3 regions of the Nocardiopsis sp. RV163 genome follow, and region 3 is predicted to be linked to each of the others. Evidence: predicted binding sites of a transcription regulator. Region 3 holds the regulator's gene; each other region holds the start of a gene.

Region 1 (9,467 bases), on a different contig from region 3:
GGCCTCACGGCTCTCGTTGACGGTGGCGGTGAGGCTCTCGCGGCTCGCGGCCACGGCCTCGGCCAGCTCGGTGCGGCCCTCGGCCAGGGCCTCGGAGATTTCGGTCCGTCCGCCGGCGAGCGCCTCCGCCAGTTCGGCGCGGCTCTCGCCGACCGCGGCGGTGAGGGTCTCGTGGCGGCTCTCCGCCGACTCCGAGAGCGCGGACAGCGACGCCTGCACGGCCTCGGTCCTGGCGGTCAGGGAGGCCAGCGCGGTGTCGAGGGCGTCCAGACGGGAGCCGAACGTCTCGCTCAGCCCGTCCAGACGGGCGCCGAGGGTCTCGCCGAGTCCGTTCAGGCGGGTGTCGAGGCTCTCGTCCAGTCCGTTGAGGCGCTCGCCCAGCTCGTTGGCCTGTTCGGAGGTGCGGTTGCCCGTCTCGGCCATCCGCTGGAGGCGGGTGAGCGCGGTGTCCAGGTGACCGGCGATGCGGTGGGTGTCCGCGCGCAGGGAGGGCAGGTCCGACAGGGGCTTGACCTGCTGGGCGACGACCTCGATGTGCTCGGCGAGGGTCTCCGCCCACTCTGGCGGCCGGGCCAGGAACTCGTCGACGCGGCCGTTGACCGTGGCGACCGACTCGGTGAGGGCGGTGAGCTCGCGCTCGCGCAGCTCGCGGAGCAGCCACTCCATGCCCTCCAGGCGCTGGCGCATCTCCTCGCTGACGGCGCCCTGCGACTTCTGCTCGGAGACGTGCTCCTGGGCGGCCTGGGAGAGCAGGTCACGCATGCGGTCGGAGATCCCCGCCTGACCTCCTCCGTTGAGGAAGTTGTGATTGGTCTGTTCCACCGAGGTGCTCCTTATTCTTCTGGCGCTCCCGTACCCGTCCGGGAGGAGTGGACGGTGGGTTCCGGACGGCTCGGGTTCTCGATGGTCCCCGGGTGGGTGGTGTTTTTGTACCAATACGGCCTCATCGTGACTGGAGTGTGACTGAGTGTGTACACGTGAGGCAAGGCCCGTGCTCCGGCTGAACCGCGGGGGGCGGATCGACGATCACGGCCTTCCGGGTGAATCCATGAGAAGGGAAAGAATTCGCGCCGCCAGTTTAACGACACGCGCCGCTCCTCCCCCAGGGGACCGCCAAAGATCTGGGTGGGGAAGGTAACGATCTGGCCCGATGTCGTGATCCGCGGCCCCGGTGTGCACTCCAGCCACCTCGTCCACGGTTGTCCACGGGCGGGAGCGGGCCCTTGCGAGCCGGTCACGGTGCGGTGGACACTCGGATACGGGGGCGGCGCGCCCGCCCCACGGGGACGCGCGGCGCCCCCGGATTCCAGCCTAGGGCGGAGCCGCCGGGGCCCGCCAGCCCCGCGCCGGGCCTGTGGACGACCGGCTCCGTGGGCGACCGGGCCTGGCAGCGCCGGCGCGCGCTCCTCCGGAACGGACCCCTACCCCCGGGCCGGGGCGTCGACCTCACGGCACAGCAGGCAGAAGGGCCGCTCGCCGATCCGGGTGAGCACGACCGTCACCGACTCCGGACCCGAGGCGCGCAGGTCCCGGCGCAGCTTCTCGGTGTCCACCGCCGAGCCCCGCTTCTTGACGGTCACCGTCCCCGCCCCGAGGCCGCGCACCGCCGAGCGCAGCCGCTTCAGCGAGAACGGCAGCACCTCCACCACCTCCAGCACCCGCCACAGCGGCGAGAGCACCGCCCCGTCCGCCGTGAAGTAGGCGATCCGCTCGTCCAGCAGGGCGCCGTCCACCCGCGCCGCCGCCTCCGCCACCAGGTGCGAGCGCACCACGGCCGGGTCCGGGTCGTACAGATAGCGCCGGGCCGCCGCCACCGGCGCCGGGCCCAGGCCGGGGTCGGCGTCCAGGTGCGCCACCGCGCCCTCGCGGGCGAGCAGCCCCTCGCGCTCGTGCAGCACCGTCGCCCGGCGCCGCGGCCCGTCGGCCAGCGCGCCGAACCACAGGGCGGTCTCCTTCAGCTCCCCGTCCACCGAGATCCACTCGGCCGCCGCGTTCCCGGGCAGCGCCTCGTGCGGGATGCCCGGCGCGGCCTTGAGGCAGGCCGCCTCCGCCCCCTCTGCCAGGTCCACGGCCGTGCCCCACGGCGGGGAGTAGGCCGAGGGGTCGAACACCCGGCCGCGCCCGCCCCGCCGGGCGGGGTCGCAGAACAGCAGCGGGTACCGGCCGGGCGCGGCCGCGGAGGCGTCGCCCTCGCGGACCCGGGCCAGCCCGGACAGGCCCAGGGCGGCGATGTTGGCGCGGGCCACCGCGACGGTGAGGGGGTCGGCGTCCACGCCCTCGACCGGAACGCCGCGCGCGGCCAGGGCCAGCAGGTCCGCGCCGACCCCGCAGCACAGGTCGCCCGCGGTGGCGCCGTCCGGACCCCGTCCCTGCGGTCCGGGCGATCCGGACGCCCCGGCCATGCGCTCCGCGCGGTAGTCGGCCACCACGCGCCGGGTGGACTGCTCCAGCCCGTCGGGCGTGAAGAACATCCGCCGCGCGAGTTCGCCGAACTTGGCCTTTCCGCGTTCGCGCAGGGAGACCTGGGTCAGGACGGCGTTTACCAGCTCGGAGACGGGTAGACCGGGGTCGAGGGCGGCCACGCGCGGGTCACCGCGCAGCAGCGAGGCCGCGGCGAGCTGGTCCCCGGCGGCGGCCTTCGGGTCCACCCCCGCCAGGACCTCCCGGCCCGCGTCGGTGAGCAGGGCCTCGAAGGCGGGCAGGCGCATGGGTTCCCCCCGGGCGTCGAAGGAGCGGTGTGCGGGCGCGACCGCGCCCCGCCCCGGCGGGGGAGCCCCTCGCGGGACTTCCCGACCGGTGTCACGGTCACATTTCCATTCTGGCACTCTCGGGGGTAGAGTGCTAACCGCGACGAGGCCGGTCTGGCACCCGCGACGACAGGCCGCCGTGGTCGCCCCTTTTTCGTAGCCGGTCCGTGCACCAGTGCGGGCCGAAATCAGTACACCGAAACCTTGAAGGGGGAGGTCACACCGTGTCGACCGCCACCAAGACCGTGCTGAAGCCGCTCGAGGACCGCGTCGTGGTCCGGACGCTGGAGGCCGAGCAGACCACCGCTTCCGGTCTGGTCATCCCGGACACCGCCAAGGAGAAGCCCCAGGAGGGCGAGGTCCTGGCCGTGGGCCCGGGCCGCTGGGACGACGAGGGCGAGAACCGCATCCCGCTGGACGTGAAGGTCGGCGACGTCGTCCTGTACAGCAAGTACGGCGGCACCGAGGTCAAGTACGACGGCGAGGAGTACCTGGTGCTCTCCGCCCGCGACCTTCTCGCCGTCGTCGAGAAGTAGGCCTCCGCGGGGCCCGCTCCGACGGGCCCGGAGCCATCCGCATCCCGCACCGGTCGGCGCACAGCCGGGCGGGCGGGATGCTCTCTTTCGACCGGCCTGAAGAGGAAGCACCCACATGCCGAAGATCCTGGAGTTCGAGGACGACGCCCGTCGCGCCCTCGAGCGGGGCGTCGACCGCCTCGCCAACGCCGTCAAGGTGACGCTCGGCCCGCGCGGTCGCAACGTCGTCATCGACAAGAAGTTCGGCGCCCCCACCATCACGAACGACGGCGTGACCGTCGCCCGTGAGGTCGAGCTGGACGACCCCTACGAGAACCTGGGCGCCCAGCTGGTCAAGGAGGTCGCCACCAAGACCAACGACGCCGCCGGTGACGGAACCACCACCGCGACCGTCCTGGCCCAGGCGCTCGTCCGCGAGGGTCTGCGCAGCGTGGCCGCCGGCGCCTCCCCGATGTCCCTGAAGAAGGGCATCGACGCCGCGGCCGCCAAGGTGTCGGAGGTCCTCCTGGAGCGCGCCCGCCCCGTCGAGGAGCGCGAGGACATCGCCTACGTCGCCACCAACTCCGCCCAGGACGCCCAGATCGGCGACCTGATCGCCGAGGCGTTCGACAAGGTCGGCAAGGACGGCGTCATCACGGTTGAGGAGGCCCCGACCTTCGGTCTGGACCTGGACTTCACCGAGGGCCTCCAGTTCGACAAGGGCTACGTCTCGCCCTACTTCGTCACCGACGGCGACCGCCAGGAGGCGGTGCTGGAGGACGCGCTGATCCTGATCAACCAGGGCAAGATCAGCAGCCTCAACGACCTGCTGCCCGTGCTGGAGAAGGTCGTCCAGAGCAAGAAGCCCCTGCTCATCATCGCCGAGGACATCGACGGTGACGCGCTGGGCGCCCTGGTGCTCAACAAGATCCGCGGCACCCTCAACGTCGCCGCGGTCAAGGCGCCCGGCTTCGGCGAGCGCCGCAAGGCCATGCTCCAGGACATCGCGGTCCTCACCGGCGGCCAGGTCGTCGCCGAGGAGGTCGGCCTGACCCTGGAGAACGTGGACCTCGACGTGCTGGGCGGTGCCCGCCGCGTCACGATCACCAAGGACGCCACCACCATCGTGGACGGCGCCGGGGAGCAGTCCGAGGTCGAGGACCGCGTCCGCCAGATCCGCAAGGAGATCGAGGCGAGCGACTCCGACTGGGACCGCGAGAAGCTCCAGGAGCGTCTGGCCAAGCTCGCGGGCGGCGTCTCCGTCCTGCGCGTGGGCGCCGCCACCGAGGTGGAGCTCAAGGAGAAGAAGCACCGCCTGGAGGACGCCATCTCGGCGACCCGCGCGGCCATCGAGGAGGGCATCGTCGCCGGTGGCGGCGCCTCCCTGGTGCACGCCTCCAAGGTGCTGGACTCGGACGGCCTCGGCCTGGAGGGCGACGAGGCCACCGGTGCGGCGATCGTGCGCCGCGCCCTGGTCGAGCCCGCCCGGTGGATCGCGGAGAACGCGGGCGCCGAGGGCTACGTGGTCACCCACCGCGTGTCGGAGCTGGAGGTCGGCCACGGCTACAACGCCGCGACCGGCACCTACGGCGACCTGACCTCGCAGGGCATCCTCGACCCGGTCAAGGTGTCCCGCTCCGCAGTGCAGAACGCCGCCTCCATCGCGGGCATGCTGCTGACCACCGAGGTTCTGGTGGCGGACAAGCCCGAGGACGAGGAGGACGACGGGCACGGCCACAGCCACTAGGCACGGCGGCCCGGCGCCCGGGCCGTCAGGGCCCGCGGGGCCGGGGGCCTTCGGGGGGCGGAGCGCTTGCTCCGCCCCCCGCTCACTATCACGCACGTCACAGGTTTCCCCCGGCGACGCAGATGTTTTCGGGTGATTTTTCCGAAACGTGACCATTCTGTAGTTGCCGATCCGAGTGGTTCAGTCCGGCGGTGGGGGCATCATTCCTAGCGTGACGGTGACGGATGCAGGCGCCCGGGGGCAGCGGGACCACACGGGGTTGAACCATCTGGGATCGCTGGCGGTCCGGGGGGACGACGGGGCGATGGACTCTCTGCTGCGAGAGGTCCGCCCCATGGTGGTCAGGTACTGCCGTGCCCGCCTGGCCAGGGTCTCGGGGCTGGCCCACTACTCCGACGACGTGGCCCAGGAGGTGTGCATCGCCCTGCTCTCGGCGATACCGCGCTACCAGGACCGCGGCCGCCCCTTCGCGGCCTTCGTGTTCGGCATAGCGGCCCACAAGGTGGCCGACACCCTGCGCGGCGCGGGCAGGGTCGAGACGGTGCCCACCGACTCCGTGCCCGAGCGCCCCGACGAGGGCCCGGGGCCCGAGGAGGCGGCCGTGCGGGCGATCGAGGCCCAACGGGCCCGGGAGCTTCTCGACGAGCTGCCCGAACAACAGCGAAAACTGCTGGTCATGAGGGTGATCGCAGGACTTACGGCGGATGAGACGGGACATGTCCTTGGAATGTCGGCGGGAGCGGTACGGGTTGCCCAGCACCGAGCTATTGCTCGGCTTCGGCAGGTGGCCGTGGCGAACCGCCTCGTCCCCTGAGCACTCCGGACGCCCCCGGCCCGGCCGCCGCCGGTGCCCCGACCGCCCCCGCGTACGCGGCTACTGCCGCGCCCTCGGGCCGTCGGGCCACCTCCGCCCCTAGGGGCGCCCGTTTTCCGGGGGTGCGCTCCACGGATCGGGTCATGGGGTGACCACCTCATGTGACCCGGTGCGCGGCGACCGCCCCCGGGGCCACGGCGGCGTCCCGGAACGGCTCCGACCGCCGTCTCCCCTCTCCCGGGTGCGGCGGAGGCGGGGGAGGATCCCGGAACCCCCGGGCCGCAGGAGGTCCCGCGTGCGGAGCGGGGGCGCGGAGGGGGCCGTGCAAACCGTGAGGCTGGTCACTTTCGGCCCGTGGTGACGGGTCAAACACCCCGTTCCACCGGGGGCGCACGGGACCACGACCTAGGATGAGACGACACGCGAGGGCGAGACCGCGCAGGTGTGCCGGGAAAGCGGAGGTTGTGTCATGGGCCAGAGCCAGGAGTACAGCGACTACGGGGACAAACTCCTTCCCCCCGGGCTGACCTACGACGACGTCCTGCTGGTCCCGGCCTACTCCGATCTCCAGCCGGGCGAGGTCGACACCACCACCCGCCTGTCCCGCAATCTCACCCTGCGCATCCCGCTGCTCTCCGCGGCGATGGACACCGTCACCGAGGCCCGCATGGCCGTGGCGATGGCCCGCCAGGGCGGCGCGGGCGTCCTGCACCGCAACCTCTCCGTCGAGGACCAGGCCAGCCAGGTCGACCTGGTCAAGCGCTCCGAGGCGGGCATGGTCACCGACCCGGTCACCTGTCAGCCCGAGGACACCCTCGCCGAGGTCGAGCGCCTGTGCGCCCACTACCGGATCTCCGGCGTGCCCGTCACCGACGGCGCCGGGACCCTGGTCGGCATCGTCACCAACCGGGACATGCGCTTCGAGAGCGACCGCGGCCGTCTGGTCCGCGACGTGATGACCACGGAGAACCTGGTCACCGCTCCCGTCGGCGTCAGCCGCGAGCAGGCCTTCGACCTGCTGCGCAGGCACAAGGTAGAGAAGCTGCCGCTGGTCGACGGCCAGAACCGGCTGCGCGGCCTGATCACCGTCAAGGACTTCATCAAGAGCGAGCAGTACCCCGACGCCACCAAGGACGCCGACGGCCGCCTCGTCGTCGGCGGCGCCGTGGGCGTGGGCGCCGAGGCCGAGGAGCGCGCCAAGCGGCTCGTGGAGGCGGGCGTCGACTTCATCGTCGTGGACACCGCCCACGGCCACTCCTCGGGGCTCGCGGACATGATCGCCAAGCTCAAGGCCAACTCGCGCGCCGACATCGTCGCGGGCAACATCGCCACCCGCGCCGGGGCGCAGCTGCTCATCGACGCCGGAGCCGACGCCGTCAAGGTCGGCGTGGGCCCGGGCTCCATCTGCACCACGCGGGTCGTGGCCGGTGTGGGCGCACCGCAGCTCACCGCCATCCTGGAGGCCGGCAAGGCGTGCGGCCCGGCGGGCGTCCCGCTCATCGCCGACGGCGGGCTCCAGTACTCCGGCGAGATCGCCAAGGCCATCGCGGCCGGGGCCAGCACCGTGATGCTCGGCAGCCTGCTCGCGGGCGTGGAGGAGAGCCCCGGCGAGCTGATCTTCATCAACGGCAAGCAGTTCAAGGCCTACCGCGGTATGGGATCGCTCGGCGCCATGCGCGGCCGCTCCTTCTCCAAGGACCGCTACGCGCAGGCCGAAGTGGCCGCCGAGGACAAGCTGGTCCCCGAGGGCATCGAGGGCCAGGTGCCCTTCCGCGGCCCGCTCCAGGCGGTCGCCCACCAGCTCGTCGGCGGTCTGCACCAGTCCATGTGGTACGCCGGGACCCGCACTGTGTCCGAACTGCGCGAGCGCGGCCAGTTGATGCGCATCACCAGCGCCGGTCTGCGCGAGAGCCACCCGCACGACATCAAGATGACGGTCGAGGCGCCCAACTACAACGCCCGCTGACGCGGTGGCCGGGCGGCCCGGCTCCGCCCGCCTCCGGGGTCGATAGACTCACGGCGGCAGGAAACGCGCCGGTAGACCGTCCGGCGAGGCACGTCAGAGGGGATCGAAACGTTGGCTCAGGTGGAGATCGGGCTGGGCAAGAACGGACGCCGGGCCTACGAGCTCGACGAGATCGGGATCGTGCCCGCCCGGCGGACGCGGGACCCGGAGGAGGTGTCCATCGCCTGGCAGATCGACGCCTACCGGTTCGAGACTCCGCTCGTGGTCAGCCCCATGGACAGCGTGTCCTCGCCCCGGACCGTCGTGGCCGTGGGCGAGCAGGGCGGCCTCGGCGTGCTCGACCTCGAAGGGCTCTGGACCCGCTACGAGGACCCGGAGCCGCTGCTCCAGGAGATCCGCGAGCTCGACGACGTCGCCGCCACCCAGCGGCTCCAGGAGATCTACGCGGCGCCCATCCAGGAGGAGCTGATCGGCCGCCGGATCGAGGAGATCCGCGACGCGGGCCTGGTCACCGCCGCCCGGCTGTCGCCGCAGCGCACCGCCCAGTACCACAAGGCGGTCGTGGACGCGGGCGTGGACATCTTCGTGATCCGCGGCACCACGGTGTCGGCCGAGCACGTGTCCGGCCGCGCCGAGCCGCTCAACCTCAAGCAGTTCATCCACGAGCTGGACGTGCCGGTCGTGGTCGGCGGCTGCGCAACCTACACGGCGGCGCTGCACCTGATGCGCACCGGCGCCGCGGGCGTGCTGGTCGGCTTCGGCGGCGGATCGGGCCACACCACCCGCTCCGTGCTGGGCGTGGCCGTGCCGATGGCCAGCGCCATCGGCGACGTGGCCGCGGCCCGCCGCGACTACCTGGACGAGTCCGGCGGCCGGTACGTGCACGTCATCGCCGACGGCGGCATGACCGGCAGCGGCGACATCGCCAAGGCCCTGGCCTGCGGCGCCGACGCGGTCATGGTGGGCTCGCCGCTCGCACGCGCCACCGAGGCGCCCGGCGGCGGCTACCACTGGGGCAGCGAGGCGCACCACAACGAGTTGCCTCGCGGCGAGCGCCTCCACGTCGGCACGATCGGCGACCTGAAGTCGATCCTGCACGGCCCGGCCTCCACCAGCGACGGTTCCATGAACCTCATGGGTGCTCTTCGTCGCACGATGGCCACCTCCGGCTACACCGACCTCAAGGAGTTCCAGCGGGTCGAGGTCGTGGTCAACCCGCACTAGAGGGGTGTGTTCGCCCAGGACACGGACCCGAAAGGGCCGCGTCGGCCCCGGCCGGCGCGGCCCTTCGCGTGCGAGGCCCCGCCGCGCGGCGCCCCCCGTGCCCGAGGGCGCCGGGCGCGGGGCGCCGCCGGTCGCGTACTTTGGTTCCGGCGTGATGTGGAATTGACGTTTCCTTGACGATGTGGAGAGCCCATGGGTGAACGACGCGCGTCCGGGGCCGAGGGGTGCCGGAGTCGTGGCCCGCTGGCCGCCGTCTGCGTGACGCTGGCGGTGTGCCTGCTGCTGACCGGCGGAGTGGTCGTCCTGGTCAACCGGGTCTCCGACGCGTTCAACGAGTGGCCGCCGCCCAGCGCCTCGGGCGTCGAGCCCCCGGCGGGCACGATCCAGACCCCGCCCCACGACGAGCTCACGGGTCCGCCGGAGCCCGCGGACGTGGCCCCGGCGGAGGGCGATC
Region 2 (9,467 bases), on a different contig from region 3:
ACGTGCGCGCGTGCATATGTAAGCAACGCCGGACGGGCTTGACGCGGACATCCGGGGCGACAAGGCTTTGGAGAATGTCACCCCTCGAAGCGTCTCCTCTGCCCTCACGGGGCGAGCCGCGGGCCGGGATCGCGCCCGAGTTCCGCAACCTCGTCAACGGGCGCGTCCGCCTCTCCGAGTACGACCCCAAGTGGCCCTACCTGTTCCGGCGCGAGGACGGGAGGATCCGCGCCGCCCTCGGCGACCGCGTGCTGCTCTTCGAGCACGTCGGCTCCACCGCGGTGCCCGGCCTCGCCGCCAAACCCTGTGTGGACCTGCTGCTCCTCGTCGCCGACTCCTCGGACGAGGCCGCCTACCTGCCCGACCTCGAAGCCGCCGGGTACCCCCTGGTGATCAGGGAGCCCGACTGGTACGAGCACCGGGTGTTCAAGGGCTCCGAGGTCAACCTCAACCTGCACGTGTTCAGCCGGGGGTGCGAGGAGGCCGAGCGCATGCGCCGCTTCCGCGACCACCTCATCGCCGACGCCGACGCGCGCGAGCGCTACACCGCGGTCAAGCGCGAGCTGGCGGAGCGGACCTGGGACCGCATCCAGGACTACGCCGACGCCAAGAGCGACATCGTCCGGCGGCTCCTCGCCGAGGCGGAGGCCGGGAGGGGCGCCACCGGCTGACCGGCTCCCGGCCGAGGGGCGTGTACCGTCTCCCGACGGCGGACACGCCCCCGCCCTCCGGGCTCAGTCCAGTGAGCGCAACTGCTCCTGGAACCACCGGCGAGGCGGCAGCGCCACCGCCGCCTCGGCCAGCCGCTCCCTGCGCCTGCGCCGCTCCTCAGCGGGCATCGACAGCGCCTCGTGCAGCGCCTCCGCCGTCTCCACGGTGTCGTAGGGGTTGACCAGCAGCGCGTGCCCGCCCAGCTCGTCGGCCGCCCCCGCCTCGTGCGACAGCACCAGCACCGAGTCCCGCTCCGACAGGACCGGGCCCTCCTTGGCGACCAGGTTCATGCCGTCCCGGATGGGGTTGACCAGCAGCACGTCGGCCATCTGGAACGAGGCGAGCGAACGCGGGTAGTCGTCGTTGACCTCCAGGATCAGGGGGGTCCACTCCGGGGTCGCGAACTCCTCGTTGATCTCCTTGGCGGTCCGCAGCACCGCGTCGGTGTACTCCCGGTACTCCGGTACGTCGCCCCGGCTCGGGTAGGCGAACGCCAGGTGGGTCACCCGCCCCCGCCACTCCGGGCGTGCGGTCAGCAGCTCGCGGTAGGACTCCAGGCCCCGCACGATGTTCTTGGACAGCTCCGTGCGGTCCACCCGCACGATCAGCCGCGTGTCGCCGACCGCGTCCCGCAGGGTGCTCCGGCGCGAGGCCACGGCCGGGTCGGCGGCGCTCTGGCGCAGCCCCTCCTCGTCCGCGCCCAGGGCGTGCACACCCACCCCGACCACCCGGCCGCCGTGCTCCACGGTGCGCCGCTCGAAGTCGACCTTCGCGCGCAGGATCTCCTCGCAGCAGCGCAGGAAGGCCTCCGCCCAGCGCGGGCTGAGGAAGCCCAGCCGGTCCGCGCCCAGCATGCCCTCCAGCAGCTCGCGCGCGACCTGCCCGGGCAGCATCCGGAAGTACTCCGGGGGAGCCCACGGGGTGTGCGAGAAGTGCGCGATGCGCAGGTCGGGGCGGCGAGCGCGCAGGATCCGCGGCACCAGCGCCAGGTGGTAGTCCTGCACGGCGACGCGGGCGCCCTCGGCGGCGCCCGCCACCAGGGCCTCGGCGAACGCGTTGTTGTAGGCGGTGTAGTCCTCCCACGTCCGCCGGAACTGCGAGCCGAAGGACGGCTTGTTGGGGGTGTCGTACAGCATGTGCTGCACGAACCACAGGGTCGAGTTGGCCACCCCGGTGTAGGCGCCGTCGAAGGTCCGCCGAGGGATGTCCAGCATGTGGACCCGCATGCCGTCCAGGTCGTGGGCCCGGTCCAGCCGGGCCCGGGGCGCCTCCGCCGCGGCCCGCCGGTCGGCGTCGGACAGGGCGGCGCACACCCAGATGCTGTCGATCTCGGTGGCGACCGAGATCATTCCCGACACCAGTCCGCCCCCGCCGCGCCGATGCTCCAGCGAGCCGTCGTCGGCGGTCGAGAAGGACACGGGTCCTCTGTTGGAGGCGATGAGGATCTGTGCCTTGTCCACGTGGTCGTCCTCTCGGAGAAAAAGCGGTCGGGGCGGGGCGGTGGTGAAAAGGGGGTCGCACCTTATGTCTCGCCTGCCGACAGCCGCCCCAAACCCCGCGCGGGCCAACGGGGGCGGGCGTCACACCGCCGCCGCGCCGGCAGTGCGCCCCGCCTCCCCGGACCAGTGCCGTCTCACCATGTGAGCCGTTTAGTGTTACCCGGGTCACCAGGCGTGGAAAACCGGCCGGCGCCTCCGTTACAGTTGCGGTGCGGATCCGACAGGACCAGCACAAAACTTCATATTGCTCATCCAGAGGGGTGGAGGGACCGGCCCTGCGAAGCCCCGGCAACCATTCCAGCATGTGACACCCGCGAACCCGCGGGACGGCTGGGACAGGTGCCAACTCCGGCCTGGGGACAAGGTGTCCGCCAGGAAAGATGAGGGGAGACGCCTCGCCATGGCGATTGCCGCCACCGAACCCACCGCCGCCCGCTCCTTCGGCCCCGGCACCGCGCTCTCCTGTCGCGAGTGCGGCGAGCGCTACGAACTCACCCCCCGGTTCGCCTGCGAGTTCTGCTTCGGCCCCCTTGAGGTCGCCTACGACTTCGGGACCGTCACCCGCGCCGACATCGAGAGCGGCCCCAAGAGCATCTGGCGCTACCGCTCACTCCTGCCCGTCCCGGTCAACGTCGCCGAGCTGCCCAACATGGCCCCCGGCCTCACCCCGCTGGTGCGGGCCGACCGCCTCGCCGCCGAGCTGGGCCTGGACTCCCTGCACGTCAAGGACGACTCCGGCAACCCCACGCACTCCTTCAAGGACCGCGTGGTCGCCATCGCCGTCGAGGCCGCCCGCACCTTCGGGTTCACCACCCTGTCCTGCTCCTCAACCGGCAACCTGGCCGGAGCCGTCGGCGCCGCCGCCGCGCGCGCCGGGTTCGAGTCCTGCGTGTTCATCCCCGCCGGGCTGGAGGAGGCCAAGGTCGTCATGGCAGCCGTCTACGGCGGCAAGGTCGTGGCCATCGACGGCAACTACGACGACGTCAACCGCTTCTGCTCCGAGCTCATCGGCGACCCGGTGGGCGAGGGCTGGGGCTTCGTCAACGTCAACCTGCGCCCCTACTACGGTGAGGGCTCCAAGACGCTGGCCTACGAGATCGCCGAACAGCTCGGCTGGCGCCTGCCCGAGCAGATCGTCGTCCCGATCGCCTCCGGCTCCCAGCTCACCAAGATCGACAAGGGCTTCCAGGAGCTGGTCAAGCTCGGCCTGGTCGAGGACCGCCCGTACCGGATCTTCGGCGCCCAGGCCACGGGCTGCTCCCCGGTCGCGCAGGCCTGGGACAAGGGCATCGACGTCATCCAGCCGGTCAAGCCCGACACCATCGCCAAGTCGCTTGCCATCGGGAACCCGGCCGACGGGCCCTACGTGCTGGACATCGCCAAGCGCACGGGCGGATCGGTGGAGCACGTGGGCGACGACGAGATCGTCGACTCCATCAAGCTCCTCGCCCGCACCGAGGGCGTCTTCGCCGAGACCGCGGGCGGCGTCACCACCGGTGTACTGCGCAAGCTCGTCCGCGAGGGCAGGCTCGACCCGAAGGCCGAGACGGTCGTGCTCAACACCGGCGACGGGCTCAAGACCCTGAACGCCGTCGACGCCGCGGTGAGCGCCACGATCAAGCCGTCGCTGAGCGCCTTCACCGACGCCGGTCTGGCCTAGGCAGTGTTTTTCGGGACCTCCGCTTCGCTTCGCTTCGGCCCGTGTCCCGCCGCCCCGACCACCCGTCACATCCCACGAGAAGGAAGTCCGCCATGAGCGCCAGCGTCCGCGTGCCCACCATCCTGCGCACCTACACCGACGACGCCTCCGAGGTCACCGCCGAGGGCGCCACCCTGGCCGAGGTCATCGACGACCTGGAGGCCAACTACCCCGGCATCCGCGCCCGCATCCTGGACGACGGAGGCAAGGTGCGCCGCTTCGTCAACGTCTACATCGGCGACGAGGACGTGCGCTTCGAGAAGGGCCTCCAGACCGAGGTCGCCGACGGCGCGCAGGTCTCGATCATCCCGGCGGTCGCCGGGGGCTGCTGAGCCCAGCCGTGAGGGGCGGCCCCGGCGCGACAGGGCGGCGGGCCGCCCCTTCGCCGTCTTCCGTGACCCGCGCGGGAGGGCGCGGCGGTGGCCGTGGTCGAGACGGGCGGCGACGACGGGCACGCCCCGGCCCGCGCCGTCTACGAGCGCGCCGGCTACACCGCGCTGCCCGTCGTGCGGTACTTCCGCAAGCTGTGACGCCGAGTGGTCCGGCCCCGGCTCGCCGAACCGCCCCGCTCCTGCTCGTAGGCTGGAGGGGATTCCGGTCGAACGAGGGTGGAGATGTCGGCGACGCGGCTGCTGGTCCTGGGTGTGGTGCGCATGGAGGGGCGGGCCCACGGGTACCGGGTGGGCCGTCAGCTCCTGGACTGGGGCACCGAGCACTGGGCCAACATCAAGTGGGGGTCCATCTACCACGCCCTGCGCAAGCTCTCCCAGGAGGGCAGGCTGCGCGAGTTCGTCGCCGAGGGGGACGAGGTGGTCGACCGCGTCTCCTACGCGATCACCGAGGAGGGCGAGGCCGAACTCGACCGCCTCATCCGCCGGGGGCTGTCCCGCAGGGGGGACCCCGCGATGCTCTTCGCCGCGGTCACCCTCATGCCCGCCCTGCCGCGCGCGGAGGTCGTCGCGCTGCTGGAGCAGCGCCTGGCTCTGCTGGAGAGGACCGACGAGGACCTGCGCCCCTCCGAGGGCTGGGGCGAGCCCGCGCACGTGCGCGAACTCTTCGGCCTGTGGCGGGGCACGATCGGGGCCGAGGCCCGCTGGACGCGTGAACTCGTCGCCTCCCTGCGGGCCGGGGAGTACACCATGGCCGACGACGGCCCCGACGCCTTCGGGCTGCCCCCGGCTTCGGGGGCGGTCGCCCGCGACCGCTGAGCCTGCGGACCGTCCGCTCCCGTCGGCTCCGCCGCCCCGGCTCTCCCCGCCCGCGCGGGCCTCCGTCACCGGGGTCGCCTTCCGGGGGCGCGGACCGGGCTCTTATTAAACTTTGAATATCTCGCCCAGTGGTGCACACTCTCTCTCGTACTCAAGTTTTAATAAGGAGAGGGATGATCCACACACGCGGGCTGACCCGTGACTTCCGGGTCGGCAAGGAGGTCGTCCAAGCCGTGCGCGGCGTCGACATCGACGTCGCCGAGGGCGAGCTCGTCGCCCTGCTCGGACCGAACGGCGCGGGGAAGTCGACCACGCTGCGCATGCTCACCACCCTGCTCGAACCCACCTCGGGCACCGCCGTGGTGGCGGGGCACGACGTCCGCACCGCGCCCGCCGAGGTGCGCCGCAGGATCGGCTTCGTCGGCCAGGGGCACGGCGCCGGAGAGGACCAGCGGGCCCGGGAGGAGCTGTACACGCAGGGGCTGCTGTACGGGCTCGACCGGCGCACCGCGCGCCGCCGCGCCGACGGGCTCCTCGACCAGTTGGAGCTGGGCGCCGCCGCCGACCGGGAGGTCACCAAGCTCTCCGGCGGACAGCGCAGGCGCCTCGACATCGCCATGGGGCTCATCCACGAGCCGGGGCTGCTGTTCCTGGACGAGCCCTCCACCGGGCTCGACCCCCACAGCCGCGCCAACCTGTGGGAGCACATCACCCGGCTGCGCGACCGGACGGGCACCACGGTCGTGCTCACCACCCACTACCTCGACGAGGCCGACGACATGGCCGAGCGGGTCCTGGTCATCGACCACGGCAGGGTCATCGCCGACGGAACCGCCGACGAGCTCAAGGGCAAGGTCTCCGGTGACCTGGTCACCCTCACGGTGCCGGACGCCGAACGGGCGCGCACCGCCGCCGGGGTCGCCGAACGGGTGCCCTCCGCCGGGACCGCGGAGGTGCTCGCGGACGCGGGGCGCGACGCCGAGGTGCGCCTGCGCGTGGAACGCGGGGACACCGTGCTGCCCGAGCTGCTGCGCGGGCTGGACGCGGCAGGGGTCCCGCTGCTCTCCGTCCGGGTGCAGCGGCCCACCCTGGACGACGTGTTCCTGACCCTGACCGGACGCAGCCTGAGGGAGGAGGGCGCATGAGTTCCCGTGAGGTGACCGCGGCCCCGGCGGAGAAGACCGGGGCGCGGACGGCTGAGGCGACCGGGGTGCGGGCGCCGGGCCCGGTGCGCGACACCGCGATCGTCTTCGCCCGCCAGATGCGGCCGTTCCTGCACCGGCCGCTGATGCTGTTCTTCGGCATGCTGCAACCGGTGCTGTACCTGGTGCTGTTCGCGCCGCTGCTGACGGGTCTGGCCGGTGCCGAGGGGCGGGACCCGTGGCAGTGGTTCGTCCCCGGCCTGCTGGTGATGCTCGGCCTGTTCACGGCCGGGTTCGCCGGTTTCGGGCTGCTGCCGGAGATGTCCTCCGGAGCGCACGAGCGGCTGCTGGCCACCCCGGTGAGCCGTGTGTCGCTGCTGCTGGGACGGGTCCTGCGCGACGTGGTGATGATGCTGGCGCAGATGGCGCTCATCCTCGTGCTGGTGCTGCCGCTCGGGTTCGAGGCGTCGCCGACGGGCGCCGTCGTGGGGCTGCTCCTGCTCGCCGTCCTGGGCGCCGGGCTGGCCACGCTGTCCTACCTGGCGGCCCTGGCGGTCAAGCAGACCTACGTGTTCGCGCCCATCGTGCAGACGCTGATCATGCCGCTGATGCTGCTGTCCGGCGTGCTGCTGCCGATGGAGCTGGCGCCGCCGTGGCTGTACGCGCTCTCGCGGGCCAACCCGGTCGCCTACGTGGTGGACGCCGAGCGAGCCCTGTTCGCCGGGCAGTGGGACGCCTCGGTCGCCGTCGGCTGGGCCGTGGCGGTGGTGCTGGCGGTCGCCGCGCTGGCCGGGGGATCGCGGGCGATGCGCCGCCTCAGTTCCTGACCCGGGGCCGCGGAGCGGGGCCGGAGCCGCGCGCCGGGAGAAGTCGGAACCGGCGCGCGGCTCCGTCCGCTCAGCGCGGAAAACCCGCATGTCATACGGTGTTTGTGCAGGTAGATGAGGAAATGCCGGGACGGGAAATCGTGACCACATCGTTTGCACTCGCCGGGGGCGAGTGCTAAAAAGGGAACTGGTTAGCACTCGCCTTCACTGAGTGCTAACCGGATCGAGGCTGCGAGATCGCGGCTTCCGGCAGCAGGGTTGCCGGGAGGTTCCGCGGTCGTCCGTCGCGGGCGCATGCCTCGTCCCATCGCGTATCAGCCCGGTCACGGGAGGACAAGAACTCAATGGCAGCCAAACTGATCGCGTTCGACGAGGAGGCCCGTCGCGGCCTCGAGCGCGGCATGAACCAGCTCGCTGACGCCGTCAAGGTCACGCTCGGCCCCAAGGGCCGCAACGTCGTCCTGGAGAAGAAGTGGGGCGCCCCCACGATCACCAACGACGGTGTCTCCATCGCCAAGGAGATCGAGCTCGAGGACCCGTGGGAGAAGATCGGGGCCGAGCTGGTCAAGGAGGTCGCCAAGAAGACCGACGACGTCGCGGGTGACGGCACCACCACCGCCACCGTGCTCGCCCAGGCGCTCGTTCGCGAGGGCCTGCGCAACGTCGCCGCCGGTGCCAACCCGATCAGCCTCAAGCGCGGCATCGAGTCCGCCGTCGCGCGCATCAACGAGGAGCTCGGCAACCTCTCCAAGGACATCGAGACCAAGGAGCAGATCGCCTCCACCGCCTCGATCTCCGCCGGCGACCCCCAGATCGGCGAGACCATCGCCGAGGCCATGGACAAGGTCGGCAAGGAAGGCGTCATCACGGTCGAGGAGGGCCAGACCTTCGGGCTGGAGCTCGAGCTCGCCGAGGGCATGCGCTTCGACAAGGGCTACATCTCGCCCTACTTCGCCACCGACCTGGAGCGCATGGAGACGGTCCTCGAGGACCCCTACATCCTCATCGTCAACTCCAAGATCTCGAACAACAACGAGTTCCTGCCGGTCGTCGAGAAGGTACTCCAGGCCGGTCGCCCGCTGGTCGTCATCGCCGAGGACCTGGAGGGCGGCGCCCTCCAGACGCTCATCGTCAACAAGATCCGCGGCACCTTCAAGTCCGTCGCCGTCAAGGCCCCGGGCTTCGGTGACCGCCGCAAGGCGCAGCTCGGCGACATCGCCGTGCTGACCGGCGGCCAGGTCATCACCGAGGAGGTCGGCCTCAAGCTGGAGAGCACCGAGCTCGACATGCTCGGCCGCGCCCGCAAGGTCGTCGTCACCAAGGACGAGACCACCATCGTGGACGGCGCCGGTGACGCCACCGCGATCGCCGGTCGCGTGAACGAGATCCGCAACGAGATCGAGCGCACCGACTCCGACTACGACCGCGAGAAGCTCCAGGAGCGTCTCGCCCGCCTGGCCGGCGGCGTGGCCGTCATCAAGGCCGGTGCCGCCACCGAGGTGGAGCTCAAGGAGCGCAAGCACCGCATCGAGGACGCCGTCCGCAACGCCAAGGCCGCGGTCGAGGAGGGCATCCTGCCCGGCGGTGGTGTCGCCCTGCTCCAGGCCAGCGTCCCGGCCTTCGGGAAGCTGGAGCTGGAGGGCGACGAGGCCATCGGCGCCGACATCGTGCGCCGCGCCATCGCCGAGCCGCTCAAGCAGATCGCGATCAACGCCGGCCTCGAGGGCGGCGTCGTGGCGGAGAAGGTCAAGAACCTGGAGCCCGGGTTCGGTCTGAACGCCGCCACCGGCGAGTACACCGACCTGTTCAAGGACGGCGTCATCGACCCGACCAAGGTCACCCGCTCGGCTCTGCAGAACGCGGCCTCCATCGCCGGTCTGTTCCTGACCACCGAGGCCGTCATCGCCGAGAAGCCGGAGAAGGCCGCCGCTCCCGCGGGCGACCCGACCGGTGGCATGGGCGGCATGGACTTCTAGCAGGTCCGTGAGACCTCGGGCCCCCGGGCCCGCAGGTGTCTGAGGTCCGGATACGCGACCTCGCCCGCGACGACCGGGCGGCCCCTCCGGGGGCCGCCCGGTTTCGCCTTTTCCGGGGTGGGGAGCGGCGCTCTTCCCCGTGCCGGGCCGGGGCCGTCGCGCCAAGCGTCGGACGGACGCGGGCACAGCGGCGCCCCGGGGGCGTGCGCCCGCCGGGTTCCGGCTCCGGCCGGCGGTACCCCCCCCGGGGGGGCCGCGGACGGCAGCGGCCCCGGGCACCTCAGCCCGCGCCGTGCCAGGCCCGCCACAGGTCGGCGTAGGAGCCGCCGCGGGCCAGCAGCTCGTCATGGCTGCCCAGCTCGCTGATCCGGCCGTCCTCCACCACCGCGATCCGGTCTGCGTCGT
Region 3 (9,467 bases):
CCCTTCTGCGTCACCCGCTGCGGTTACTGCGACTTCAACACCTACACGGCCGAGGAACTGGTCTCCCGCGACGGCACCGCCACCGCCTCCCGCGAGACCTACGCCGACCAGGCGATCGCGGAGGTCGCGCTGGCCGACCGGGTCCTGACGGGGGAGCGGCCGCCGGTCGGCACGCTGTTCGTCGGCGGCGGCACGCCCACCCTGCTCCCGGCCGAGGACCTGGGCCGCGTGGTCGCCGCCGTGCGCGAGCGCTTCGGGTTCACGCCCGACGCCGAGCTGACCACCGAGGCGAACCCCGAGACGGTCACCCCCGACTACCTCGCGCGGCTGCGCGAGGCCGGGTTCACCCGCGTGTCCTTCGGCATGCAGAGCGCCCGCGACCACGTGCTGCGGGTGCTGGAGCGCGGCCACACGCCCGGACGCCCCGAGCAGTGCGTGGAGTGGGCGCGACGGGCCGGGTTCGAGCACGTCAACCTCGACCTGATCTACGGCACTCCCGGGGAGGGCGACGAGGACTGGCGCGCCTCCCTGGAGGCCGCGGTCTCCGCCGGACCCGACCACGTCTCGGCCTACTCGCTCATCGTCGAGGAGGGCACCCGCCTGGCCGCCCGCGTGCGCCGGGGCGAACTCGCCGAGCCCGACGACGACACGATGGCCGACCGCTACCTCATGGCCGAGGAGGTCCTCACCGCGGCCGGGTTCAGCGCCTACGAGGTGTCCAACTGGGCGCGCACCGAGCAGGGCCGCAGCAGGCACAACCTCCTGTACTGGACCGGCGGCCACTGGTGGGGGGTGGGCCCCGGCGCGCACAGCCACGTGGGCGGCACCCGCTGGTGGAACGTCAAGCACCCGGCCGCCTACGCCGCCCGCCTGGCCGCCGGGCACAGCCCCGGCCTGGCCCGCGAGGTGCTCACCGAGGAGGAGCGCCGCTTCGAGCGCGTCCTGCTGGAGCTGCGCGTGGAGGGCGGGTGCCCCCTGGACCTGCTCGAACCGCACGGCCGCGACGCGGCCGAGCGGGCCGTCGCCGAGGGCCTGCTCGACGCGGACGCCCACGAGGGGGGTCGCGCGGCCCTCACCCTGCGCGGGCGCCTGCTCGCCGACGCCGTGGTGCGCGACCTCACCTGAGCCCTTCCGGCAGGGGACTGACACGACGCGGGGGCCCGGCCGTCGGCCGGACCCCCGCGTTCGCCGAAGCGCCGGACTACTTGATCCAGCTGACGTTGAACGGGTAGCGGTACCACTCGCCCCGGTTGGCGGCCACACCGCCGATGATGCCGAGGGCGACGGCCGCGATCCAGCAGACGAACCAGGTCAGGAAACCGATGATGACGATCATCAGGACGCTGGAGACCAGGTAGCCGATCAGGATCAGGATCTGGAAGTTCAGCGCCTGCGCGGCCTGGTCGCGGACGAAGGGCGACTCGTCCTTCTTGACGAGGAAGATGATCAGCGGCACGAGCCATCCGATGATGCCGCCGCCCACGTGGGCGAACATCGCCATCTGACGCTCGTCGGGGCTGGGCTGGCCGGTCGTGGCCGAGGAGGGGCCGTAGGCGCCTTGCGGGGGCTGGCCGTAACCGCCCTGCTGGTAGTGGGACTGGTAGCCGCCGGTCTGCTCGTACCCGGGTTGGCCGGGGTAGCCGCCGGACTGGCCCGGATACCCGCCGGACTGCTCCTGGTAGCCGGGCTGGCCGGGCGGGGGCGGGTAGCCGCCCTGCTGGTAGCCGGGCTGGCCACCGGTGGGGTAACCGTGCTGGGAGGGGTAACCGCCGGAGTCCTGGCCGGGCTGCTGACCCTGGCCGTAGGGGCCCTCGGAAGGGTTGTTGGGATAGGACATGTTGGGTTCCTTCGTGCGGATGCGCTCGGACTGCGTGCGGGAGCGGATCACTTCAACAGGCGGATGCTCACCGGGTAGCGGTACCACGTCCCCTTGTTGGCGCCGTTGGCGCCCAGGACGCCGAACACGATAGCGACGACCCAGATCAGGGCGACCAGGAGGGATCCGATCCAGGACAGCTCTGGGAAGAAGATACCCAGGCCGATGAAGGCCACCCACGCGAAGAGGTAGGGGATCAGCAGGGTGAGCTGGAAGTTGGCAGCCTCGGACGCGTGGTGGCGCACGAACGGCGACTGGTTGCGCTTGGCGAAGTAGATGGCCAGCGGCGGGATCCAGCCCAGACAGGCGACCACGAAGCCCGACAGGTGGGCGAGCATGGCCACGAGCGTGCTGTTGTCGCCGCCCGGGGCGCCCTGCTGGGGCTGGCCCGGAACACCCGGCTGCCCGTACGCCGCGGGGGCGCCCGGGTAGGGCTGCTGCTGGCCCGGGACGGGCTGGCCGTAGACCCCCTGCTGGGGCTGTCCGTACCCGGGCTGCGGGGCGTAGCCGGGATACGCGCCGGAGGGCTGCCCGTAACCCGGCTGCGCGCCGGAGGGCTGGGCCCCCGGAGCCTGGGCGTAGCCCTGCTGCGCCTGGTCGGGCTGCGGGGCGTAGGGCGACTGCGCGCCCGAGTGCTGGCCGTAACCCGGCTGCGCCCCCGGGACCTGGCCGTAGGCCGCCTGCTGCCCGTAGCCGGGCTGCTCGGGGGCCCCTTCCGGCGGGGCGAAACCGGGCTGCTGCTGTCCGCCCGAGGGCTGTCCGTACTCGCCCTGCTGGCCGTGGGGCTGCTGCCCGTACCCGGGCTGCGGGGCGTAGCCGGGCTGGGCTCCCGAGGCCTGGCCGTACCCGGGCTGGGAGCCGGAGGGCTGACCGTGACCCTGCTCGGCCCCCGGTGCCTGGCCGTAGCCCTGCCGCCCCTGCTCGAACTGCGGGGCGTAGGGCGACTGCGCGCCCGAGTGCTGGCCGTAGGCGGGCTGGCCCTGGCCGGGCTGCGGAGCGTACGGCGACGGCGCACCGGGCGGCGGTGCGAAGTCGGGCTGCGCTCCCGGTGCCTGGCCGTAGCCCTGGTAGCCCTGCTCCGGCTGCGGGGCGTAGGGCGACTGCGCGCCCGAGTGCTGGCCGTGGTCCTGGCCGGGCTGCGGGGCGTAGGGCGACTGCGCCCCGGACTGCTGGCCTGGTTCCGGCTGCGGGGGCTGCTGTCCGTACTCCTGCCGCCCGTCCTGCTCGTGGTCCGGCTGCTGTCCCCGGTGGGGATCCTCCGGGGGCGGGGGGTTCGTCGGGGTCTGGCTCATGCTCTTCCTTGGCTCCGCTGATGAGGTGGAGGTTCCTGTACTACCGTGCTGTACCGACGACCGCGCGGGCCGGAGGCGGGCGACCTCGGCACCGGACACGGGGACCGGAGCCTCGCCCGGGTCAAATCCTAGGTCCTGCCGCTCCCCCGCACGCGGCGCTGGCTAGGGAGCGTCCGGGTGCGGCCCGGTGACGAAGTCGATCAGCTCCTCCACCCGGCCGAGCAGAGCCGGCTCCAGATCAGCATAGGTACGGACCGACCCCAGGATCCGGCGCCACGCCTCCCCCGTCTCCATCCGCCAGCCCAGGGCGCTCACGACCCCCTCCTTCCAGGGGACGCCGCGCGGCACCTCGGGCCAGGCCCCGATCCCCACCGAACCCGGCCGGACCGCCTGCCAGACGTCTACGTAGGGATGCCCGGCCACCAGCACGTGCTCGCCGCGCACCCGCTCGGCGATCCGCGTCTCCTTGGAACCCGGTACCAGGTGGTCCACCAGGACGCCCAGCCTCCTGCCGGGCCCGGGTGAGAACTCCGCCACGATCGAGGGCAGGTCGTCGACCCCCTCCAGGAACTCGACGGCCACCCCCTCCACACGCAGGTCGTGGCCCCAGACCTTCTCCACCAGTTCGGCGTCGTGGACGCCCTCCACGTAGATCCGGCTCTCCCGGGCCGTGCGCGCCCGCGCGCCCGGCACCGCCACCGACCCGGAGGCGCTGCGCAGCGGCCCCCGCGCCGCCGGGGCGGGGCGCACCAGGGTCACCGGCTCGCCGTCGACCAGGAACGCGGCCGGGGCGAGGTCGAACACGCGGCGGCGGCCGTGCCGGTCCTCCAGCGTGACGGCGGCCTTGTCCCAGTCCACGACAGCCCCGCAGAACGCCTCCCCGGCGTCCTCGACGACCAGTTCCCGTTCCAGGGGCACCTCGCGGACCGCCTTCTTCTCCGGGCGGCGCCAGTCCCCGGCGAGCACGTCGCGGCCGTAACGGCCGGTTCCCTTGGTAGCCACGGTCGTGCAGTCTACTGGTGGTGCCCGCCGGCGCCCCGTCGGCCGCGACGCGCGCCTCGGGACCGGCGGGAACAGGGGCGACACCGCCGCGCCGGCGCCCGGCCGACCGCGGGGAACCGTCAGGGTTTGCGGCCGGGCATAGACTTAGCACTGAGGACCATGGAGTGCCAGGAGGTGGCGAGTGCTGGATGAGCGCAAGCTCGCGGTCCTGCGTGCCGTCGTCGAGGACTTCGTCAACACCAACGAGCCCGTGGGTTCCAAGGCCCTGGCCGACCGGCACCGGCTCGGCGTCTCCCCGGCGACCATCCGCAACGACATGGTCGCCCTCGAGGAGGACGGCTACATCGCGCAGCCGCACACCAGTGCCGGACGCGTTCCCACGGACAAGGGCTACCGGCTCTTCGTCGACCGGCTCTCCTCGGTCAAACCTCTCTCCAGCGCGGAGCGGCGCGCCATCGAGTCCTTCCTCACCGGCGCCGTGGACCTCGACGAGATCGTCGCCCGGACCGTGCGGCTCCTCGCGCAGCTCACCCGCCAGGTCGCGATCGTCCAGTACCCGTCGCTGACCCGCTCGTCGGTGCAGCACGTGGAACTGGTCCCCCTCGGGGGGCAGCGGATCATGATGGTCGTGATCACCAACACGGGCCGGGTCGAACAGCGCGTCATCGACGGTCTGGGAGAGGTCAACGAGGCCGCCGTCGACGACCTGCGCGCGATGTTGAACCGGGCCATCGCCGGACGCCACCTCGGCGACGTGCCCGACGCGGTGGAGGACCTGCCTCCGCAGGTGCCGCCCGAACACCGCCAGATGGCGGTGTCGGTCCTCTCCGTCCTGCTGGAGAGCCTCGTCGAACGGCACGAGGAGAAGATCGTCCTCGCGGGGACGGCCAACCTCGCCGCCGTCGACTTCGCCGCCAGCCTCAGGGACGTCCTGGAGGCGCTGGAAGAGAACATGGTCCTCATCCGTTTGCTGGGAGAGGCCAAGGACCCGTCGATGCTCACGGTGCGCATCGGCGCGGAGAACTTCCACGAGGGCCTGAGGTCCACCTCCATCGTGTCGGCGGACTACGGTGTGGGAAACCAGTCGCTCGCCAAGATCGGTGTGGTGGGACCCACCCGGATGGACTACCCGGGGACGATGGGAGCAGTACGCGCCGTGGCTCGCTATGTCGGACAGATTTTGGCAGGACAGTAACCCAGTGGCCAGAGACTATTACCAGGTTCTCGGAGTGCGTCGCGACGCGTCCAAGGACGAGATCAAGAAGGCCTACCGGCGGCTCGCGCGCGAACTCCACCCGGACATCAATCCGGACCCCGCAACCCAGGAGCGCTTCAAGGAGGTGACCCAGGCCTACGAGGTCCTCTCCGACGAGAACAAGCGCCGGATGTTCGACATGGGCCAGGACCCCTACGCGCCCGGCGGCGGCGGGGCCGGGGGCTTCGGCGGTGCGGGCGGGTTCGCCTTCGACGACATCATGAACGCCTTCTTCGGCGGCGGTCAGCCCGGCGGGCGCGGCCCCCGGGAGCGGGTCCGCCGCGGGCGCAGCATCAAGATCCGCGTCGAACTCGACCTTGTGGAGACCGCGTTCGGGGTCAGCAAGGAGATCACCTTCCCCACCGCCATCCTGTGCGAGACCTGCCAGGGAGAGGGGACGGCGGCCGGTTCGCACCGCACCACCTGTGATATGTGCCACGGGCAGGGCGAGGTCTCCCAGGTCACCCGGTCCTTCCTCGGCCAGGTCATGACCTCCCGTCCCTGCCCCCAGTGCTCGGGCCAGGGCTCGGTCATCACCAACCCCTGCGGCGACTGCGCGGGCGAGGGCCGGGTGCGCGAGAAGGTCACCCGCACCGTCAAGATCCCCGCGGGCGTCGACGACGGCACACGCATCCAGCTCGCCGGGGAGGGCGAGGTCGGCCCCAACGGCGGACCGCGCGGCGACATCATCCTGGAGATCATCCAGCGCCCGCACCCCACCTTCGAACGCCGCGGCGACGACCTGCACTGCACGGTGACCGTCCCCATGACGGCCGCCGCGCTGGGCGCCTCCTTCGCCTTCGACACCCTCGACGGCACCGAGAACATCGACCTGCGCCCGGGCACCAACTCCGGCCACGTCATCACCCTCCCCAACAAGGGGGTCAGCCACCTCGACGGCGGCGGCCGGGGCGACCTGCGCATCCGCGTGGACGTGGAGACCCCGAGCAGGCTGGACGAGGAGCAGGAGGCCCTCCTGCGCAAGTTCGCCGAACTGCGCGGCGAGGACCAGACCCCGGGACGCTTCAGTCCCGGACACGGCGGGTTCTTCTCCAAGATCCGCGACGCCTTCGGCGCCAAGTGACACCGCCGGTCTTCCTGGTCGAGGCCGCCGACCTGGCGGCCGACCGGGTGACGGTGGACGGCGCCGAGGGCCGCCACGCCGCCGTGGTGCGCCGCATCCGGGAGGGCGAGACCGTCGACCTCTCCGACGGACGCGGTCTGCGCGCCCGCTGCACGGTGACCGCTGTGGGGCGGGACCACATCGTCTGCGCGGTGGTGGAGCGCCGGGAGGAACCGGCGCCCCGCCCCCGCCTGACGGTGGTCCAGGCACTGCCCAAGGGCGATCGGGGCGAACTGGCCGTGGAGATGATGACCGAGGCCGGAGCGGACGCGGTCGTGCCCTGGGCGGCGGAGCGCTGCGTCACCCGCTGGAAGGGCGACCGCGCCGCCAAGGCACTGGCCAAGTGGCGTGCCACCGCACGCGAGGCGGCCAAGCAGGCCCGGCGCGCGCGGCTGCCCGAGGTCGCCGACCTCGCCGACCGGGCCGCCGTGGTCGGCCTCCTGGCGGGGGCGGACCTGGGCGTCGTGCTGCACGAGGACGGCGCCAGCCGTCTGTCGCAGCTGGAGCTGCCCGCCGGACAGGGCACCGGTGTCGTCGTGGTGGTCGGTCCCGAGGGCGGCTTCTCCGACGCCGAGCTGGAGGCGTTCGACGCCGCGGGCGCGGTCCGGTCTCTGCTGGGACCGAGCGTGCTGCGCACCTCCACCGCCGGGGTCGCCGCCCTGTCGGTGCTCCAGTCCCGAACCGGCCGCTGGTAGGGGCCCGCCGACCCCGGGCACGCGAGAGGCGCCCGGACACGTCCGGGCGCCTCTCGCGTGCCCCTGCGGACGACTCCCACCGAGGGTGGCGGGCCGCCTGGGAGGGGGCGTGTCAGCTTCCGGGAGCCGTCTTGGCGCCGCCGTCGCCCCCGGTGGCGCCGGTGCCGCCCGTGCCGGTTCCGTCGCCTCCGGTCCCGCCGCCCTCTCCGCCGGTGCCGTCACTGCCGCCGGAGGGCTCCTCCCCGCCGGTTCCGCCGCCGCTGTCGCCGCCGCCCTCCTCACCGGTGGACCCGTCGCCGGCGCCGCTGCTGGGCTCGTCGCTGGGCTCGCAGTCCTCCTCGGAGGCGGCCTGCTCGTCCTGCTCCTCCTGGGAGCTGGACGGGGTCGGGGAGGCGGGCTCCTCGGGGGGCGGACACGTGGCGGCGGCCGTCACGCCCTCCTCGGAGGGAGCGGGCTCCTCCTCGTGGTCCTCCGCCGTGGGAGAGGAGGCCGGGTCGCGCGGAGGCTCCTCCTCCTGCTGGGTGGTGCCGTCCACGGAGCCGGTGGAGGGATCGGGAGCGGCCACACCGCCGCCCCCGCCCTCCTCCTCGGCGGGCGCGCCCTCGCGGTCGGCGCCCGCGGGGACGATCTCCAGCACGTGGTCGCGGACCTGCGGGCTGGAGACGACCACGGACCCGGCGATCAGGGCGGCTCCCGCCACCGCCACCGCCGGACGTAGCCAGGGCATACCGAACCAGGCCGAACCGCGGTTGCGCTCGGTGCGCTCACGGATCAGGTTCAACGCCTCGGGAGAGGCCGTGACCGCGTCGGCCTCGGCCTTGAGCAGGTGGCGCAACTGCTCCTCGAACGGATCGTTCGTGGGGTTCGTGGGGCTGGTCATGTCGTTTGCTCCAGAACAGAGCGGAGCGCGGAGATACCGCGGGACGTGTGGCTCTTCACCGCGCCCCGGCTGATCCCCATGGCGTCCGCGATCTGTGCCTCGGACAGGTCGCCGTAGTACCGGAGCACGATGGCCTCTCGCTGACGGGTGGGTAGTTTGCGCAGGGCGCGGATGACGGCTTCGCGCTCCAACAGGCTCAGCGCGCCGTGTTCCGCGCTGGGGGCGTCGGGCAGGGCCTTGGGCGCGTGCTTCTCCACGACCGCCCTGTGGCGGAGCACTGACCGGGCCTTGTTGACCACGGCCTGGCGCAGGTAGGACAGGGCCTTGTTCGGGTCGCGCAGGCGGCGCCACGCTCCGTGCATGGCGACGAACGAGTCCTGGACGACCTCTTCCGCGGTCGCGTGGTCGCGGACCAGCAGGGCGGCGAGCCGAACGAGCGGACGGTAGTGCTCCCGGTAGAGCTCCGTCACGGCGTGGTCGGCGTCCCACTCCACCGAGAGCGGTGCCGTGGTGGCACCGGCCACCATGGTTTCAGTCGTCACATCAGTTCGACGCACACCCTTGTCGCGGGGTTTACGAAAGGGCATACCTCTTCTTTTCCAGGTAGACGTGCGTTCCAATCCGAACACGCGGGAATATGGCCGGGGCCGGACGGAGCCGACGACCTGACGCGCACGGGTGGAAAGCCTATCGCGCCCGGGGCGCCGAGCGCCGCCGAATCCGCTCTCCCACGGTGCCCCGCAGGCCTTCCGCCGTCGGCCCGCCCGAAGGCGACCTGCGGCATCATGGTCCCGAACGAAACCGAGAAGGCGGCCGTTCCCTCGGCCGCGCAGACGGAAAACAAGGTGAGCGATGGTCCAGGACGACTGCCTTTTCTGCAAGATCGTGAAGGGGGAGGTGCCCGCCGAGATCGTGCGCGAGAGCGAGCGCGCGGTCGCCTTCCGCGACATCAACCCCCAGGCGCCCACGCACGTGCTGGTCGTCCCGCGCGAGCACTACCCCAACGCCGCCGAGGCCGCCGCAGCGGACACCGGCCTGCTCGACGAGATCGTCCGGGTGGCGCACGAGGTGGCCGCGGACGAGGACGTCACCGACCAGGGCTATCGGCTGGTGTTCAACACCGGCAGCGGCGCCGGGCAGACGGTCTTCCACCTCCACGGGCACCTGCTCGGCGGCCGCGGGCTCAACTGGCCCCCCGGGTAGGAGGCGCTGAACCGGTCCGGCCCGCGGACGCCGGCGCCCCCGGCCCCGCCCCAACCCCTCCCCGACGCCTTCCACAGGCGGAAATAACGGAGCGAGTCGGGCGGAGGCGGCTTGGTAGACTCGTCGCTGTGGGCTTCGAGG

Evidence for each region. The regulator HrcA, encoded in region 3, represses chaperone genes, less so after heat shock. The targets are predictions, from matches to a motif close to TTGGCACTCTCNNNNNGAGAGTGCCAA.
Region 1: the regulator HrcA is predicted to act here: its motif matches at 2,819-2,845, upstream of groES (co-chaperone GroES).
Region 2: the regulator HrcA is predicted to act here: its motif matches at 7,239-7,265, upstream of groL (chaperonin GroEL).

The regions. Positions count from the first base shown of each region.
Region 1 is NZ_LEKI01000034.1:1,828-11,294, reverse strand. It holds gene ABD54_RS08965 (hypothetical protein) at 1-822, opposite strand, end outside; gene ABD54_RS08960 (class I SAM-dependent methyltransferase) at 1,422-2,708, opposite strand; gene groES (co-chaperone GroES) at 2,972-3,283, shown strand; gene groL (chaperonin GroEL) at 3,399-5,009, shown strand; gene ABD54_RS08945 (sigma-70 family RNA polymerase sigma factor) at 5,227-5,823, shown strand; gene guaB (IMP dehydrogenase) at 6,293-7,789, shown strand; gene ABD54_RS08935 (GuaB3 family IMP dehydrogenase-related protein) at 7,910-9,013, shown strand; gene ABD54_RS08930 (murein transglycosylase) at 9,206-9,467, shown strand, end outside.
Region 2 is NZ_LEKI01000041.1:3,615-13,081, reverse strand. It holds gene ABD54_RS10175 (GrpB family protein) at 75-671, shown strand; gene ABD54_RS10170 (trehalose-6-phosphate synthase) at 735-2,171, opposite strand; SAM riboswitch class I at 2,456-2,597, shown strand; gene thrC (threonine synthase) at 2,611-3,870, shown strand; gene ABD54_RS10160 (ubiquitin-like small modifier protein 1) at 3,963-4,241, shown strand; gene ABD54_RS10155 (PadR family transcriptional regulator) at 4,524-5,117, shown strand; gene ABD54_RS10150 (ATP-binding cassette domain-containing protein) at 5,291-6,262, shown strand; gene ABD54_RS10145 (ABC transporter permease) at 6,259-7,086, shown strand; gene groL (chaperonin GroEL) at 7,431-9,062, shown strand; gene ABD54_RS10135 (ABC transporter ATP-binding protein) at 9,343-9,467, opposite strand, start outside.
Region 3 is NZ_LEKI01000079.1:203-9,669, forward strand. It holds gene hemW (radical SAM family heme chaperone HemW) at 1-1,125, shown strand, start outside; gene ABD54_RS15130 (DUF4870 domain-containing protein) at 1,202-1,837, opposite strand; gene ABD54_RS29540 (DUF4870 domain-containing protein) at 1,885-2,214, opposite strand; gene ABD54_RS15140 (DUF3097 domain-containing protein) at 3,331-4,170, opposite strand; gene hrcA (heat-inducible transcriptional repressor HrcA) at 4,352-5,365, shown strand; gene dnaJ (molecular chaperone DnaJ) at 5,370-6,509, shown strand; gene ABD54_RS15155 (16S rRNA (uracil(1498)-N(3))-methyltransferase) at 6,506-7,243, shown strand; gene ABD54_RS15160 (hypothetical protein) at 7,356-8,123, opposite strand; gene ABD54_RS15165 (SigE family RNA polymerase sigma factor) at 8,120-8,650, opposite strand; gene ABD54_RS15170 (histidine triad nucleotide-binding protein) at 8,976-9,326, shown strand.